3 regions of the Micromonospora sp. CNZ299 genome follow, and region 2 is predicted to be linked to each of the others. Evidence: riboswitches for the same ligand, from Rfam matches in the RefSeq annotation. Region 2 holds a riboswitch; each other region holds the start of a gene.
The links. A riboswitch is a leader RNA that binds a small molecule or an ion and turns the genes downstream of it on or off. The one in region 2 is predicted to bind cyclic di-AMP.
Positions count from the first base shown of each region.

Region 1 (5,072 bases), 3.0 Mb from region 2:
GTGAACGCCACCGGCGTGAGCGCCACCTGCACGACGGTGTCGTAGGGGATGCCGAGCAGGTCTGCCATCTCCCTTTCGTAGCTGAGATGGCTCGTGGTCCACGCGGTGCCGAGCCCGCGTTCCCGAGCGGCCAGCATGAAGCTCCAGAACGCCGGGATGACCGAACCCCAGGCCCCGGCCTGCCCGCGCACGCTGGCCAGCTCGGCGCGGGACTCGACCCGCAGACAGGGGATGAGCAGCAGCGGCACCTCGTGCAGGTGATCCGCCAGGTGTTGCAGGCTGCCGGCGATCCGGCCCCACTGCTCGGAGGCGAAGTCCATCCTGCTGAAGGCCGGCCCGGTGCCGCCCGACGCGGGTGGCGGTGCCATCAGCCCGAGTCGCCACAGTCGGGCGACGGCGGCCCGGGTCCGCGGATCCTCGACGAAGATGAAGTCCCAGCGTTGCCTGTTGATTTCGTGATTTCGAAAACCGTCCAAATGAAGAGCGGAGCACGGTCATGCCGGTCGACACAGTGATCTTCAGCGGGGAGGGCCCGCACGCCGATCCCTGGCACCCGTTGTCCGAGACCAGCGCGGCGATCGCCAAGCTCGTCGGCGACGCGGGCCCGGTGGCGATCGTGACCACCGTCGACCAACTCGCGGCAGCGCTCGACGGCGCCCGCCTCCTGGTGGTGAACGCCAGCGCATCGAGCACCCGATCACTACCGGTCTCGTGGACTTCGAGGTGCACGACGAGCGCTACACCGACCTGGAGTTGCTCGACGGCGTCGACGTCGAGACTCTCTACGTCCACGACGAGGGTGGCGACACCCACCCGCTCGTGTGGGCGCGCACGGCCGGGAGCAGCCGGATCGTCTACAACGCACTCGGTCACGACGCGCTGTCGTACGAGTCGCCGGGGCACGTCGAGTTGCTGCGGCGCATCGTGCTCTGGCTCCGTCACCGCATCTGATCCGCAACGGTCCACGGTGGTCACTGCACACCGACCGGCCGCCCGCAACCGCTGGGGGTGACGCCCCGCGTACCCCGGTGAAGAACTTCACAGGGGTTGGGCGATCGTCACCGACCGTGCCTAACGTCGGTCGGGTTCGCCACTGCGGACACCACGGCCGGCAACGCCAAATCCTGCCCCCGGTCGGTGGAACCCAGTCACCCGGGCAGGAGCGGGGGACCCAAACGTTCCTCGGTGCACGTCACCTCGGGGTGAAGCCGCCATCGTGCGGCCGGGCTCCTCGGCCCGAACCCGACAGCTCACCTCGCCGGCGTGGAGGAAGTTCACATGACGTCTGTCTACACGCCCCGTCACCGACGGGTCACCACCCGCCGTCTCGCCGTCGGCACCCTGGCCGTCGGTGCGGTCACCGGTGCTGTCGCCCTCTTCGGCCCGGCCGCCCCCGCGCAGGCCGCGGTCAACTGGGACGCGATCGCCAAGTGCGAGTCCGGCGGTAACTGGAAGATCAACACCGGCAACGGCTACTACGGTGGCCTGCAGTTCTCCCAGAGCACCTGGGCCGGCTACGGCGGCAAGAAGTACGCCGCCCGCGCCGACCTGGCCAGCCGCGGCGAGCAGATCGCCATCGCCGAGAAGGTGCTCGACGGGCAGGGCATCGGCGCGTGGCCGACCTGCGGCAAGAAGGGCGGCTCGTCGAGCGGCTCCACCGCGAAGCCGTCGACGAAGTCCACGCAGAAGCCCACCGCGAAGTCCACGGCGAAGCCCACCGAGCAGCAGGAGCGGCCCTCGCGGCGGGAGCAGCCGGCGACCCGCAACCACGAGCGCACCGCGCCGACCACGGGCGGCCAGACGTACCTGGTCAAGCCGGGCGACACCCTGTCGGAGATCGCCGACAGCCACCGGGTGACCGGCGGTTGGCAGTCGCTCTACGAGCACAACCGGCAGCTGATCGGGGCCGACCCGGGCCTGATCTTCCCGGGTCAGCGGCTCAGCCTCTGACGGTCTTCCCGCGTCAGCGGCTCAGCCTCTGACGGATGACACACGAACGCTCGGCCGGGTCACCGGCCGAGCGTTCGTACGTGTGGTGCGGATCAGCCCGAGCGCCCGTACCCCGGGGGAAGCCGTCACGCCGCGGAGGCGGATGCCTTCGACCCTCGGTGCGACGCGACCGGGCCGGCGTTCCAGCCCCAGCGGGGCGCCGGTGCGCTGCCCTCCCCGGACCAGCCCGTGCCGCCCTCCTCGTTGTCGCCGCCGTCGGTGGTCATCTCGACCGGGGCGGGTGTGCTGCGGGCAAGTCGCATCGACTGCTCCGCGCCGGCGCGGGCCGCGCACGGCCAGGACTGCCCGGCGCACTGAAGGTTGCGGCACTGACCCTCGTCGTCCGGCTCGTGGGCGCTCAGCACGTCGATCGCCAGTTGCCAGAGCAGCGGGTCGGTTACGTCGTGCGGCCGTTCGGCAGTGCGACTCGGCCGGTTGCTGGTGTCGTCGTCGGACATTGTGGGTCCCCCCTTGTCAGGCTGTACCCCACAAGGGTCACCCGTCAGCCGCCGGCTAAACCGCCGACCTGCTGTGATGTGTCTCCGGTCGCAGCGGTCGCCGGGACGCCGCACGCAGATCGGTCAATCCGGCAGCAGCGGCATCTCGACGCCCGGCTCCCGGCCGAGCAGGACCGCTCGGGTCAGCGCCGTTGAGCCGAACCGGTCGCGGACCGCGTCCACCGCGGCGTCCAACTCCGCGCCAGGATCGCGGTGAAACGGCAGCTCCGGTTGCACGGGGTTGTCGTCCAGGTTGCCCACTGAGACACCGATCAGGGTGACACCACGACGATCGATCTCGGTCAGCGCTGCTCGCAGCAACGCGCGCGCGGCGGCGAGCAGCGGCGTCGTGTCGGCGGTCGCCTTGCCGATGGTGTGCGAGCGGGTCGCCCGGGTGTAGTCGCCGAAGCGCAGCCGCAACACCACGGTGCGACCGGACCGCCCCGCCGCCCGCATGCGGCGGCTGACCCGGTCGACCAGGCCGGCGAGGATGGCATCCAGCTCCGCCGGGGCATGCGGGGTGCGGCTCAGCGCATGCTGCGCGCCCATCGAGCCGCGTCGCCGGCCGACCTGCACCGAGCGAGGATCGCGGTTGTGCGCCAGGGCGTGCAGGTGCCTGCCGGCGCCCGACCCGAGCAGCGACACCAGGGCGGCCTCACCGAGCCGGGCCACCTCACCGACCGTACGGATCCGGCGTTCCCGCAGCTTCGCTGAGGTGACCGGGCCGACGCCCCACAACCGCTCGACTGGCAGTGGGTGCAGGAACGCCAACTCGGCGTCCGGTGCGACCACCAGCAGACCATCCGGCTTCGCCACCCCGCTGGCCACCTTCGCCAGGAACTTCGTGCGGGCCACACCCACCGTGATCGGCAGGTGGACCCGTTCACGAACCTCCCGGCGCAGCCGCTCGGCGATCTCGGCCGGCGACCCGACCAGCCGCCACAGGCCACCGACGTCCAGGAACGCCTCGTCGATGGAGAGCCCCTCGACCAGTGGCGTGGTCTGCCGGAAGATCTCGAAGACCGCCCGGCTCGCCGCCGTGTACGCCGACATCCGGGGTGGCACCACGATCGCGTCCGGACAGAGGCGGCGCGCCTGCTGACCACCCATCGCGCTGCGTACGCCTCGCGCCTTCGCCTCGTAACTGGCCGCGAGGACCACGCCGCCGCCGACGATCACCGGCCGCCCCCGCAGGCGCGGGTCGTCACGCTGCTCGACCGACGCGTAGAAGGCGTCCAGGTCGGCGTGCAGGATGCTGGCGCCGGGCGACACGTACACATGTTCGCATGGCAGGTGGCCATCTCTGCAATGAGCTGGGCGAACGCCCGATCAGTCGAGGCAGAACTCGTTGCCCTCCGGGTCGGCCAGGACGAGGTGACCGGCACCCAGTGGGGGAGCGGGCTCGTGGCGACTGAGTCGGGTGGCGCCGTATGCGGCGAGTCGTTCCGCCTCCGCCTCCAGCGCCGCCATCCGCTCGTCACCCGTGAGCCCGGGAGCGGCCCGCACATCGAGGTGTACGCGATTCTTCACCCGCTTGGGCTCGGGCACCCGCTGGAAGAACAGGCGCGGTCGCACACCCTCGGGGTCGACCACCGCTGAGGCGTCGTTGCGGTTTTCCGGCGGGACCCCCATCGCGTCCAGCGCCTGCTCCCACGATTCGAAGTTTCCGGGCGGTCCCTGCAACTGGTAGCCGAGGGCCTCGGCCCAGAACTCGGCCAACCCGGCGGGGTCGGCGCAGTCGAACGTGATCTGGACGTCGCGGGCCATGTCAGCTCCCTGTCTCGTGATCTGGTCGGTCATGATCCCAGCCTCTCGTGAATAGCGGACAGGGTCGTTCCGCGATCCGTGCGACGATCGGCGTGTGACCGTCGAGGCAACGACCGAGCGGGTGCTGCGGTTGCTGGCGCTGCTCCAGCGGCGACCATCCTGGACGGCCGCCGACCTCGCCGCCGAGCTGGGCGTCACCGACCGCTGCGTCCGCCGCGACGTGCAGCGACTGCGCACACTCGGCTATCCCGTGCAGGCGGTGTCGGGCGTCGGCGGTGGCTACCAGCTCGGCGCGGGCACCCGGCTGCCGCCGTTGCTCCTCGACGACGAGGAGGCCATCGCGACGGCGGTCTCCCTGCGTCTCGCCTCGGGCGGCACGATCGCCGGTGCGGGCGAGGCGGCCCTGCGGGCGCTCGCGAAGCTCGACCAGGTGATGCCGTCGCGGCTGCGTGCCGAGGTGCGGGCGGTGCACGGCGCCACGGAGACGCTCCTGGGCCCGGTGGCCGAGATCGACGCGGAGCTGCTGGTGACCCTGGCGCGGGCCTGTCGCGACGCGGTGCGGGTCCGCTTCACCTACCCCGGCCGCGACGGTGGGGCCCGCGAACGGACGGTGGAACCGATCCGGATGGTCACCACAGGTCGCCGCTGGTATCTGATGGCCTGGGACGTCGACCGCGACGACTGGCGTACGTTCCGGCTCGACCGGATGGGCGCGGCGACCGCGACGACCTGGCGCTTCCGAGCGCGCGAGCATCCGGATCCGGTCGCGTACGTGCAGCGGTCGGTGACCGAGGCGCCGTACCGGTATCTCGCCCGCGT
Region 1 covers NZ_PEFG01000001.1:4,424,852-4,429,923, forward strand. The annotation lists gene CLT68_RS19990 (nitroreductase family protein) at 1-476, opposite strand, end outside; gene CLT68_RS33400 (ThuA domain-containing protein) at 685-951, shown strand; cyclic di-AMP (ydaO/yuaA leader) riboswitch at 1,106-1,278, shown strand; gene CLT68_RS20000 (LysM peptidoglycan-binding domain-containing protein) at 1,279-1,950, shown strand; gene CLT68_RS20005 (hypothetical protein) at 2,076-2,447, opposite strand; gene dinB (DNA polymerase IV) at 2,571-3,758, opposite strand; gene CLT68_RS20015 (VOC family protein) at 3,816-4,253, opposite strand; gene CLT68_RS20020 (helix-turn-helix transcriptional regulator) at 4,348-5,072, shown strand, end outside.
Region 1: another riboswitch for cyclic di-AMP. It lies ahead of CLT68_RS20000 (LysM peptidoglycan-binding domain-containing protein); the one in region 2 lies ahead of CLT68_RS06930 (C40 family peptidase).

Region 2 (5,072 bases):
ACCCGCCACGTACGCCTCGTCGTCGCTCTCCTCCGGCGGAAACGAGTGCAGCGCGTAACGGCCGTCGCGTTCGAGATCGCGGCGCTTCGGAGAGTCGACGATGAAGCAGAACAAGCCCTCGTCGGTGATGACCGGGGAGACCGGATGGACCCGGGGCCCGCCGTCGGCGCGGACCGTGGCCAGGTAGCCGAAGCCTGGCCCGTACTGCTGGAGGAGAACGCGGATCCCGTCGGCGAGTCGGGGCTCGTCGGCGGCGAATTCGGACCAGGAAGCCATGTGGGCATTCTATCGAACAAATGTACGAGCAGCGACCTCGACGCGCTGGTCATCGGCACCGAATCCTGGCAGTTTCGACAACGCGGCTATGGTGGTCCGATGCTGCTCTCCGACCGCGACCTGGTCTCCGAGATCAAGGCCGGCACGCTGGGCCTGGAGCCGTTCGAGCCCACCCTGGTCCAACCCTCCAGCATCGACGTCCGACTCGACCGGCTGTTCAGGGTCTTCAACAACCACCTCTACACGCACATCGATCCGGCGATGCAGCAGGACGACCTGACCTCTTCGGTCGAGGTCCCCGACGGGGAGCCGTTCGTGCTGCACCCGGGCGAGTTCGTGCTGGCCTCGACGCTGGAGGTCATCTCGCTGGGCGACCAGCTCGCCGGCCGACTGGAGGGCAAGAGCTCCCTGGGCCGGCTCGGGCTGCTCACGCACTCCACCGCCGGCTTCATCGACCCGGGGTTCTCCGGTCACGTGACGCTGGAGCTCTCCAACGTGGCGAACCTGCCGATCACCCTCTGGCCGGGCATGAAGATCGGGCAGCTCTGCATCTTCCGGCTCTCCTCGCCGGCCGAGCACCCGTACGGCTCGGCGGTCTACGGCTCGCGCTACCAGGGCCAGCGGGGTCCGACGCCCAGCCGCGCCTGGCAGCACTGGCGCACCTGGCCCACCCGTTGACGGGCTGAGGCACCACGGTCAGACGACGAGGGCCCGCCGCGACCGATCGCGACGGGCCCTCCTGGTCACCCAGGATCAGCCTGGGCGACCGTAGCTGTGGATCGGGCCGTCGTCGACCTTCTTCATCTTGACCGGTTGGCCGGCCTGCGAGGCGTGCACCACCCAGCCGTTGCCGACGTACATGCCGACGTGGTGGATGTCGCTGTAGTAGAAGACCAGGTCGCCGGGGCGCAGGTCGGCCTTGCTGACGTCCTTGGTGACGCGGCTCTGCTGAGCGGCGTTGTGCGGCAACGACACCCCGGCCTTCGCCCATGCGGCCAGCATCAGCCCCGAGCAGTCGTACGAGTTCGGGCCCTCGGCACCCCACACGTAGGGCTTGCCGATCTGCGCGCAGGCGAACTTGACCGCCGTGCCCGCAGCGCCGCCGGGATAGCTGCCGGGGCAGGGCGCCGGACGCAGCGGACCGCCGCCCCCGTTGCCGTACACCTTGAGGCGCAGCTTCTGCAGCCGGTCGATCTCCTCGTTGATCTGCTTCTTCTTGGCCGCCAACTGGGCCTCGGTGCGGGCCAGCTGGGCCACCATCTCGTCCAGCGGCGCCTTCTGCGCGGCCAGCTCGTCGCGCAGGTCGGCGACCTCGCGTACGTCCTGCTGCTGGTTGTGCGCGAACCGGTCGAGCATTTCGAGCTGGCTGACCACCTCGCTGGGTGACCGGCTGCCGAGCATCGCGTTGACGGTCGAGACGGTCTCGCCCTTGTACGCGCGCACGGCCAGCGCGCTGACCTTGTCCATCGCGGCGTCGACCTGCCGCTCGAGCGGGGCGATGCGGGCGGCCAACGCGTCCGCCTGCTTGCGCTTGACGGCGAGGTCGGCCCGGGTGGCGTTGTGCCGTTCGATGATCGGTTCGAGTGTGTTCCAGTCGGCGTCGATCTGGCGCTCGATCTCGGCGACGGACGGGTCGGCGTGGGCGGCCGTGGCGCTGCCCGTCAGGACGACGGCGACGCCGACCAGTGCGGCGAGAGCGGTGGTGAAGCGGGACCAGCGTGGGCGCGGCACGATCGACGTCGGGACGGCGAATGCCGACCGCTCGGACGACGGCCGCGGGGCATGGAGTGCCACCGGGGTTCCGTACTCCTTCTTCCTGACCGCCTACCGGGTTAGCTGACGGGTTCGGGCGGGAAGTCGGCGCCCTACCGCAGTGGCTGCGGATTCACCCCGAGGGACGTGGGTCCCCGGTTCGCTCGGAAACGACTCGGCGGTGTCGGTCCGTTACCGCCCGGGATGGGCGGAGCTGCTGTCGGGCCGACAAATGACCAGAGTAGAGACGCCCGTTACCGATCCGCAACCCGTACGGCCGTGACACTCCGTACCGATCGGGTGGGGGTCACCGATCGTGTGTGAAGAATTCTTTCTCGACATGTCGATAGATGGAAAGGTATTGACGCGGACTCTCCAGCGGCGCGATGGTGACCTGACCTCTACCCGCGAGAATTTAGGGGGTTCGATGCACCATCCAACAGTGTCGGCCGGCTGGCGCGCGCTGCTCGCCACGACCGTCGTCGCCGCCGCGAGCGCGGTGCCACTCTCCACGGCCGCCACCGCCGCACCCACCGCCGATCGCCAGCAGCAGTACGCCGCCGCGGCGACCGAGTACAGCGTGCCGACGGGCGTGCTGCTCGGTGTCTCCTATCTGGAGTCCCGCTGGGACAGCAACGCCGGCACACCGAGCACGAGCGGCGGCTACGGCCCGATGCACCTGACCGATGCCCGCCACGTTGCCGCTCTACCCGGGCGCGGCCACCACGACGCCGGCGCCGAGGACCCACGCGGTGACGACTCCCGGCCCTCCCGGGTGCCCGCGCCCCGACCCGTCGAGGCCCCCGCGCCGACCGCCGCCGCGTTGCAGACCGTGGACGCGGCGGCCGCACTGACCGGTGCCACCCCCGAGGCGCTGCGCACCGACGCGGCGGTCAACATCCGGGGTGGGGCCGCGTTGCTCAGCGCGTACCAGCGGGAGTTGGGTGCGCCGGTCGGAGCGGACACCGACCCGGCGGCCTGGTACGGGGCGGTGGCCCGCTACGCCGGTGCGGACAGCGCCGACGCCGCTGCGGCCTTCGCCGACGAGGTCTTCACCACCATCGCCGCGGGCGAGTCCCGGATGACCGACGACGGCCAGCGGATCACCCTGCCGGCGCGCGCGGTACAGCCCGAGCGCTCCTGGTTGGACCGGCTGGGCCTGCGCCGGTTGGCCCGCCCGGACGGGCTGGAGTGCCCGCGCACCATCTCCTGCGAGTGGATCCCGGCGCCCTACGAGGCGTTCGGCGACGGGGACTACGGCAACCACGACCTCTCCGACCGGCCCGCCCGGCAGAAGATCGAGTACATCGTCATCCACGACACCGAGGCGAGCTGGGCAACGACCCTGAAACTCGTCCAGGACCCGACGTACGTGAGCTGGCACTACTCGCTGCGCTCGGTGGACGGGCACATCGCCCAGCACGTGAAGACCAAGGACGTCGGCTGGCACGCGGGCAACTGGTACGTCAACGCCAAGTCGATCGGTCTCGAACACGAGGGCTTCGCCGCGCAGGGCACCTGGTACACGGAGGCGATGTACCGGACCTCGGCGAAACTGGTGCGGCACCTGGCGCTGCGGTTGGGCATCCCGCTGGACCGCCAGCACATCATCGGCCACGACAACGTGCCCGGCACCATCGCGTCGACCGTGCGGGGGATGCACTGGGATCCGGGCCCGTACTGGGACTGGACGCACTACTTCGACCTGCTGCACGCGCCTCGGCTGGACACCGGCACCCCGGCCACCGGGCTGGTCCGGATCGACCCGGACTACGCCACCAACCAGCCGGCGTTCACCGGTTGCGTCACCGTGGGCGTCCCGTGCGCGCCGCGCGGCTCCTCGTCGGTGGTGCTGCGGAGCGCACCGTCCGCAGACGCGCCGCTGGTCAACGACATCGCGCTCCGACCGGACGGCACCCCGAACACGATGGCCGTGTCGGACCACGGGGCCCGGGCATCCGCCGGGCAGACGTACGCGCTCGCCGGACGGCAGGGCGACTGGACCGCCATCTGGTACCTCGGGCAGCGGGCCTGGTTCCACAACCCGGCGTCCGCGCCGACCGCCAGTTGGACCGTCGGCGTCGTGGCCACGCCGAAGCCCGGTCGGACGACCATCCCCGTGTACGGACGGGCGTACCCGGAGGAGGCGGCGTACCCGGACGGGGTGCCCTACCAGACGATCTCGCCGTTGCAGTACACCCTGGCCGCCGGACAGCGGTACGCAGTCGGCGCGGTGCTGGCCGGCGAGTACTACCGGGCCAGCACGTTCGACGGCTCGTCGCCGGGCGACTGGACGGTGATCCGCGGCAAGAACCGCTACGCGCAGATCCAGTTCGGCCACCGCATCATGTACGTCGATCTCGCTGACGTGCAGTTGCTGCCCTCCCCGGTGGGCGCGCCCCGCTGACGAACCACGACGGCCCCCGGTCGGTGACCGGGGGCCGTCAGTGTGCGTGATCTGGATCAGCCAGGTCTGCGGAACCCGGCGACCGGCATGGTGTTGATGCTGGACACCTGCACCGGTTTGCCGGCACGTGGCGCGTGCACCATCTGGTTGTTACCCAGATAGAGCCCGACGTGACTCAGCCCGGAGAAGAAGAAGACCAGGTCACCGGGGCGAGCATCAGCTCGCGCAACGGCCTTGCCCTCGTTCCACTGGTCACCGGTGTGGTGGGTCAGGGAGATCCCGGCCGCCTTGTAGGCGTACTGGGTCAGCCCCGAGCAGTCGAACGAGTTCGGGCCGGTGGCACCCCAGACGTACGGCTTGCCGACCTTGCCGCAGGCGGTCTTGATCGCGGTGCGGGCGGCCTCGCTGACCACTCCGTTGATGGTCGGGCAGGCCGCGGTCTTTACCGTGGTCTTGGGCATCGACGCCTCGAGCTGCTTGATCTCGGCGTCGATCTGCTTCTTCTTGGCCGCCAGGTCGTTCTGCTGCTTGGTCTGGGTGACGATCAGCTCGTCCAGCTTCTGCTTCTCGCCGTCGTACTTGGCCCGCACGGCCAGCACGCCCTCGACCTCCTTGCGCTCCTGCGCGGCCAGCCGAT
Region 2 covers NZ_PEFG01000001.1:1,450,880-1,455,951, reverse strand. The annotation lists gene CLT68_RS06940 (pyridoxamine 5'-phosphate oxidase family protein) at 1-276, opposite strand, end outside; gene dcd (dCTP deaminase) at 376-954, shown strand; gene CLT68_RS06930 (C40 family peptidase) at 1,030-2,070, opposite strand; cyclic di-AMP (ydaO/yuaA leader) riboswitch at 2,084-2,219, opposite strand; gene CLT68_RS06925 (peptidoglycan recognition protein family protein) at 2,456-4,435, shown strand; gene CLT68_RS06920 (C40 family peptidase) at 4,492-5,072, opposite strand, start outside.

Region 3 (5,072 bases), 5.5 Mb from region 2:
GAGTACCCTCGGCGAGCGGCAACGGGCCGCCCGTGCGGCGGCCCGGGAGCGCCCGGAGGACTACCGGGACTACGCGCACGTGGTCGTGGACGAGGCGCAGGACGTCTCACCGATGCAGTGGCGGATGGTCGGTCGACGTGGCCGTCTGGCCTCCTGGACGGTGGTCGGCGACCCCGCCCAGACCGCGTGGACCGGGGACCCCGACGAGCTGGACCGGGCCCGGGACCAGGCGCTGGGTCGGCGCAAGCGGCACGATTTCACGCTCACCACCAACTACCGCAACTCCTCGGAGATCTTCGCGGTGGCGGCGGCGGAGATCCGCCGGCTCTATCCTGACCTGCCGCTGCCGACCGCGGTCCGCTCCACCGGGGTCGACCCGGTCGAGCTGGCGGTGCCCCCGAGCGGGTTGGAGACCGCGACAGTGGAGGCGGCCGCCGGCCTGCTGGCCGAGGTGGAGGGCACCGTCGGCGTGATCACGCCGGTCCCCCGCCGCGACGAGGTCGCCGGCTGGGTCGCCGCACTCGGCGCGCCGAGGCTCCAGGTGGTCACCAGCCTGGAGGCCAAGGGCATGGAGTACGACGGGGTCGTGCTGGTCGCCCCGAGCGAGATCCGGGCGGATCCGGGTGCCGGGGTGCGCACCCTGTACGTGGCGCTCTCCCGGGCCACGCAGCGCCTCACCACCATCGACCCGACCGGCTGATCCGTGCTGGCGAGCCGCCGGCGAGAGTTGCCACCCCTACACTTGCATACATAGCGATGTGAACATACATTTGACCGGGTCCCGGCTGGCGGCGGAGGGTGGTTCTCGTGGGCGCAGGTCATGACCACCACCACGGGTCCGTCGCCAATGCCGCACACCAGCACCGGGGCCGCCTCTGGGCGGCATTCGGGCTGCTCGCCACCCTGATGGTGGTCGAGGCGGTGGCCGCCCTGCACACCGGCTCGCTCGCCCTGCTCTCCGACGCCGGACACATGTTCACCGACGTGCTCGGCATCGGGATGGCGCTCGCTGCGATCACCGCGACCCGGCGGGCCACCGGTGACCCGCAGCGCACCTTCGGGCTCTACCGACTCGAGGTGCTCGCCGCGCTGGCCAACGCCGTCCTGCTCTCCGGCGTCGCGATCTACGTGGTGATCGAGGCGATCCGCCGCTTCGGCGACCCGCACGAGGTCATCGCCGGCCCGATGCTCGCGGTGGCCGTGCTCGGCCTGCTCGCCAACATCGCCGCCTTCGCCCTGCTCCGCGCCGGAGCCCGGGAGAGCATCAACCTTCAGGGTGCCTACCTGGAGGTGCTCGGCGACCTGCTCGGCTCGGTCGGCGTGATCGGCGCCGCACTGCTCATCACCGTCACCGACTGGTGGTGGGCCGACCCGCTGGTCGCCGTCGCCATCGGCGTGTTCATCCTTCCGCGCACCTGGCGGCTGGCACGGGCCGCCGTCCGCATCCTGGTGCAGGCCGCCCCGGAGCACCTCCAGGTGACCGCCGTGCACGACCGACTGGCCGCGGTCCCCGGTGTGGTCGAGGTGCACGACCTGCACGTCTGGACGCTCACCTCCGGCATGGACGTGGCCTCCGCACACCTGACCATGGCACCCGGGGCGGAGGTCGGCGCGGTGCTCACCGCCGCGCGTACGGCCCTGCACGACGACTTCCGGATCGAGCACGCGACGTTGCAGATCGAGCCGGGTGCCGCCTCCGGAGCGTGTGGCTCGATCGAGTGGTGACAGCAGCCTCTCGTGACGACGAACGCACCTTCGGTCACATTGGCTGCAGCCACCCCACTGGCACCGGTAGGCTCGGTCCCGGCCTCCACCAGGCGGCGCCCTCCCGGCGCCGGTGGTGGTCGCCGCCTAATCGCCCGCGAGGGCGAACCGGGGAACCACGTACCTGGGGTGCATCCGCGTCAGCGGTAGGGATCTTCCGTCCCGAACCCGTCAGCTAACCCGGTCGGCGGCTGACGGAAGGACATGCACAGTGGCACCAGCACGACCACCCGCCGCCCGACTGGCGGCCCTGATCGTCGCGATGTTCGCCCTCGGCGTCGCGCTCCCGGCCGGCACCGCCTCGGCCGCTCCCCCGACCGGCCTGCGGGCCGCCGCCCCCGACTCCGACGAGGAGGGCGGCACCCCCGCGCTGCGAGCCCAACTCGAGGCGGCCAGCAAGGGCTACCTGGACGCGAAGCGCGCCCTGGACGCCTCGGTGCAGCGGCAGCAGCAGCTCACCACCCAACTGAAGACCATCGAGGTCGAGCTCAACCAACGCAGCGGCAAGGTCGGCGAGATCGCCGGCGTCGCGTACCGCACCGGTCGGCTCAGCGCGATGTCGGCGCTGCTCAACAGCGACAGCCCGGAAGGCTTCATGGACCGGGCAGCCGCACTGGACGCGGTGGCCGCCAACGAGGACCGGGTGCTGCGCGACCTGCTCAGCAGCAAGGACGAGGCCAACCGCACCCAGGTCGCCCTGAACGGTGAGATCAACGAGCAGCGCAAGCAGGTCGCGGTGATGGCCAAGCGCAAGGAGCAGGCCGAACGGGCCCTGACCGTGGCCACCACCCCCAAGCCGCAGCCCGCCGCCGACACCGACTCCAACCGGGGCACCTCCGCCGCCAACGCGAAGGCCGCGCCGCGCAACTCCGACGGCTCCTGGCCGTCGGAGACGTGCAGCGTCAACGACCCCACACCGGCCAGCGGCTGCATCACCCCGCGCACACTGCACGCCCTCAACCAGGCCAAGGCCGCCGGCTTCACCCGGTACGTCTCCTGTCACCGCCCCAGCGGCTCCGGTGAGCACCCGAAGGGCCGGGCCTGCGACTTCGCCGCCCAGAAGGGTGGCTTCGGCGGCGACGCCACCGGCGGCGACAAGACGTACGGCAACAACCTGGCCGCGTACTTCATCCGCAACGCCGACCGGCTCGCCGTGCTGTACGTGATCTGGTACAGGCAGATCTGGCTGCCCAGCAGCGGATGGAAGTCCTACAGCGGGGCGGGTGGCGACCCGTCCAGCGACCACACCAACCACGTGCACCTGTCGGTCTACTGATCCGGCCGTTCCCCAAAGTGTGTGATGCCTGTGAGTCATCTTGATGACTCACAGGCATCACGTTCGTCCGGGCAGAGCTGTCCGACCGGGCTACGTCGCCGGGCGTACCCCTGATGTCGTCGCTCGTCGGACGACCCGGCGGCGGTCGGCGGGCAGCATCGCGGTATGCCTCGGATCCCACCCAGCGCCCGCAAGGGGCTGCTCACCCTGCACCTGGTCACCTCGCTGGGCTGGCTCGGCGCCGACCTGGTGCTGCTCACTCTCGGCATCGCCGTGCAGCGTGGTGCCGACCCTGCGGTGCTCTACCCGGTCGGCGCGCTGGTCGGCACCGTCCTGTTCGCGCCGCTGAGCGTCCTGGTCTGGCTCATCGGTGTCGCCAGCTCGCTGCTCACCCCGTGGGGCCTGCTGCGCTACCGGTGGGTGGTGGTCAAGCTGGTGCTCACCACGGTGATGGTCGGGCTGGTGCTGTTCCTGCTCACCCCGAATCTGCGGCACGCCGGAGCGGTGGGCGCCGCCCTGCCCACACGGGACCGTGCCGACCTGGTGATCGCCCCCGCGGTGTCGACCAGCCTGATGATCATTGCGACGGTGCTGTCCACGTACAAGCCGTGGGGACGGCGTCCCGCCGCGCGGCCCGCCCTGGCGGGCCGCGCCCGCAACCGGTGACCCCACTGCCGTCCCGCGCTCGGGTCAGGCTGGGGGCGGCGGGTCGCCGGTGCGGTCGAGGGCAGCGCCGAGGCGGGTGGCCAGGGCGAGGTGGGCGGCCCGGGCCTGACGGAACGCGTACCGGAACAGCGGGGTCGGCGCGGTCAGGGTGATGTCGACGTCGATCCGGGTCAGGCCGTCCGGCTCGGGGCGCAGCCGGGTGTGGTTACGCACGGTGGTGGCCGGCCACTGGCGGGCCACCATGACGATCTCGTCGTCCTCGCTGATCAGGACGTCCGCGTGGTAGGTGGTCCGGAAGCGCAGCGGGCCGGCAGCCAGCCGGTCGTTGATCGTGTAGCTGGCCTGCGCACCGGGTCGGGGCGGCAGTCGGCGGACCCGGACGATCAACGGGTGCAGCTCACCCTGCCGGGTCAGGTCGCTGAGCAGCGCCGCCGCCTCGGCCGGCGAACACCGGGCCTGCACGGTGTAGCTGAAGGTATCGCTGCTGAGCACACCGTCTCCCGCCGTCGATGGTCGCACGATCGTCCCGTACCGATGTCTGGCTGGCAATGTCCGAGGGCCGGCCCGGGCCGGCCCGATGACACGCCCAGTCACCGGTTGGCGCATTAAGGTCGTTCAGTGAGGAATCACCCGACCGTGCTGGAGGCGGACATCATGAACGGCGACGATCCGGTGAGCGGGCACGTGATGGTCTTCGCGCCCACTCCACAGCTGACGGTGACCGTTGACCAGCCGAACGACCACCCCGAGCTGCACCTGCACCCCGGCGGGCAGGGCGTCTGGCAGGCCCGGATGGTGATGTCGCTCGGTGTCGAGGTGGTGCTCTGCGCCGCCCTCGGCGGCGAGATCGGCCAGGTGCTGGAGCCGCTGCTGGTCAGTGAGGGCGTGGACCTCAAGACGGTGGCCCGTGATTCCGGCAGCGGCGGGTACGTGCACGACCGCCGGGACGGCTCCCGGCAGGAGATCGCCGACGTGCCCGGTCAGCCGCTGAGCCGACACGAACTCGACGAGCTGTACAACCTGGCCCTCGGCGAGGGCCTGTCTGCCGCGGTGAGCATCCTCAGCGGGCCGAACGAGCCGTGGCTCGTGCCTGCCGACCTGTACCGACGCTTCGCCGCCGACCTCAGCGCCAACGGCGGTCGAGTGGTGGTCGACCTCTCCGGCGGTCACCTCGGCTCGGCGCTGGAGGGCGGCGTCTTCTTCCTCAAGGTGAGCCACGAGGAGCTGATCCGCGACGGCCGCGCCCGCAGCGACGACATCGTGGAACTGACCCGGGCCATGTACGAGCTGCACGCGGCCGGCGCCGAGACGGTGGTGGTGAGCCGGGCCGACCAGCCGGCGCTCGCGCTCATCGACGGGGAGCTGT
Region 3 covers NZ_PEFG01000001.1:6,926,262-6,931,333, forward strand. The annotation lists gene CLT68_RS31275 (AAA family ATPase) at 1-700, shown strand, start outside; gene CLT68_RS31280 (cation diffusion facilitator family transporter) at 808-1,725, shown strand; cyclic di-AMP (ydaO/yuaA leader) riboswitch at 1,839-1,970, shown strand; gene CLT68_RS31285 (coiled-coil domain-containing protein) at 1,976-3,040, shown strand; gene CLT68_RS31290 (hypothetical protein) at 3,206-3,706, shown strand; gene CLT68_RS31295 (SRPBCC family protein) at 3,731-4,198, opposite strand; gene CLT68_RS31300 (PfkB family carbohydrate kinase) at 4,394-5,072, shown strand, end outside.
Region 3: another riboswitch for cyclic di-AMP. It lies ahead of CLT68_RS31285 (coiled-coil domain-containing protein); the one in region 2 lies ahead of CLT68_RS06930 (C40 family peptidase).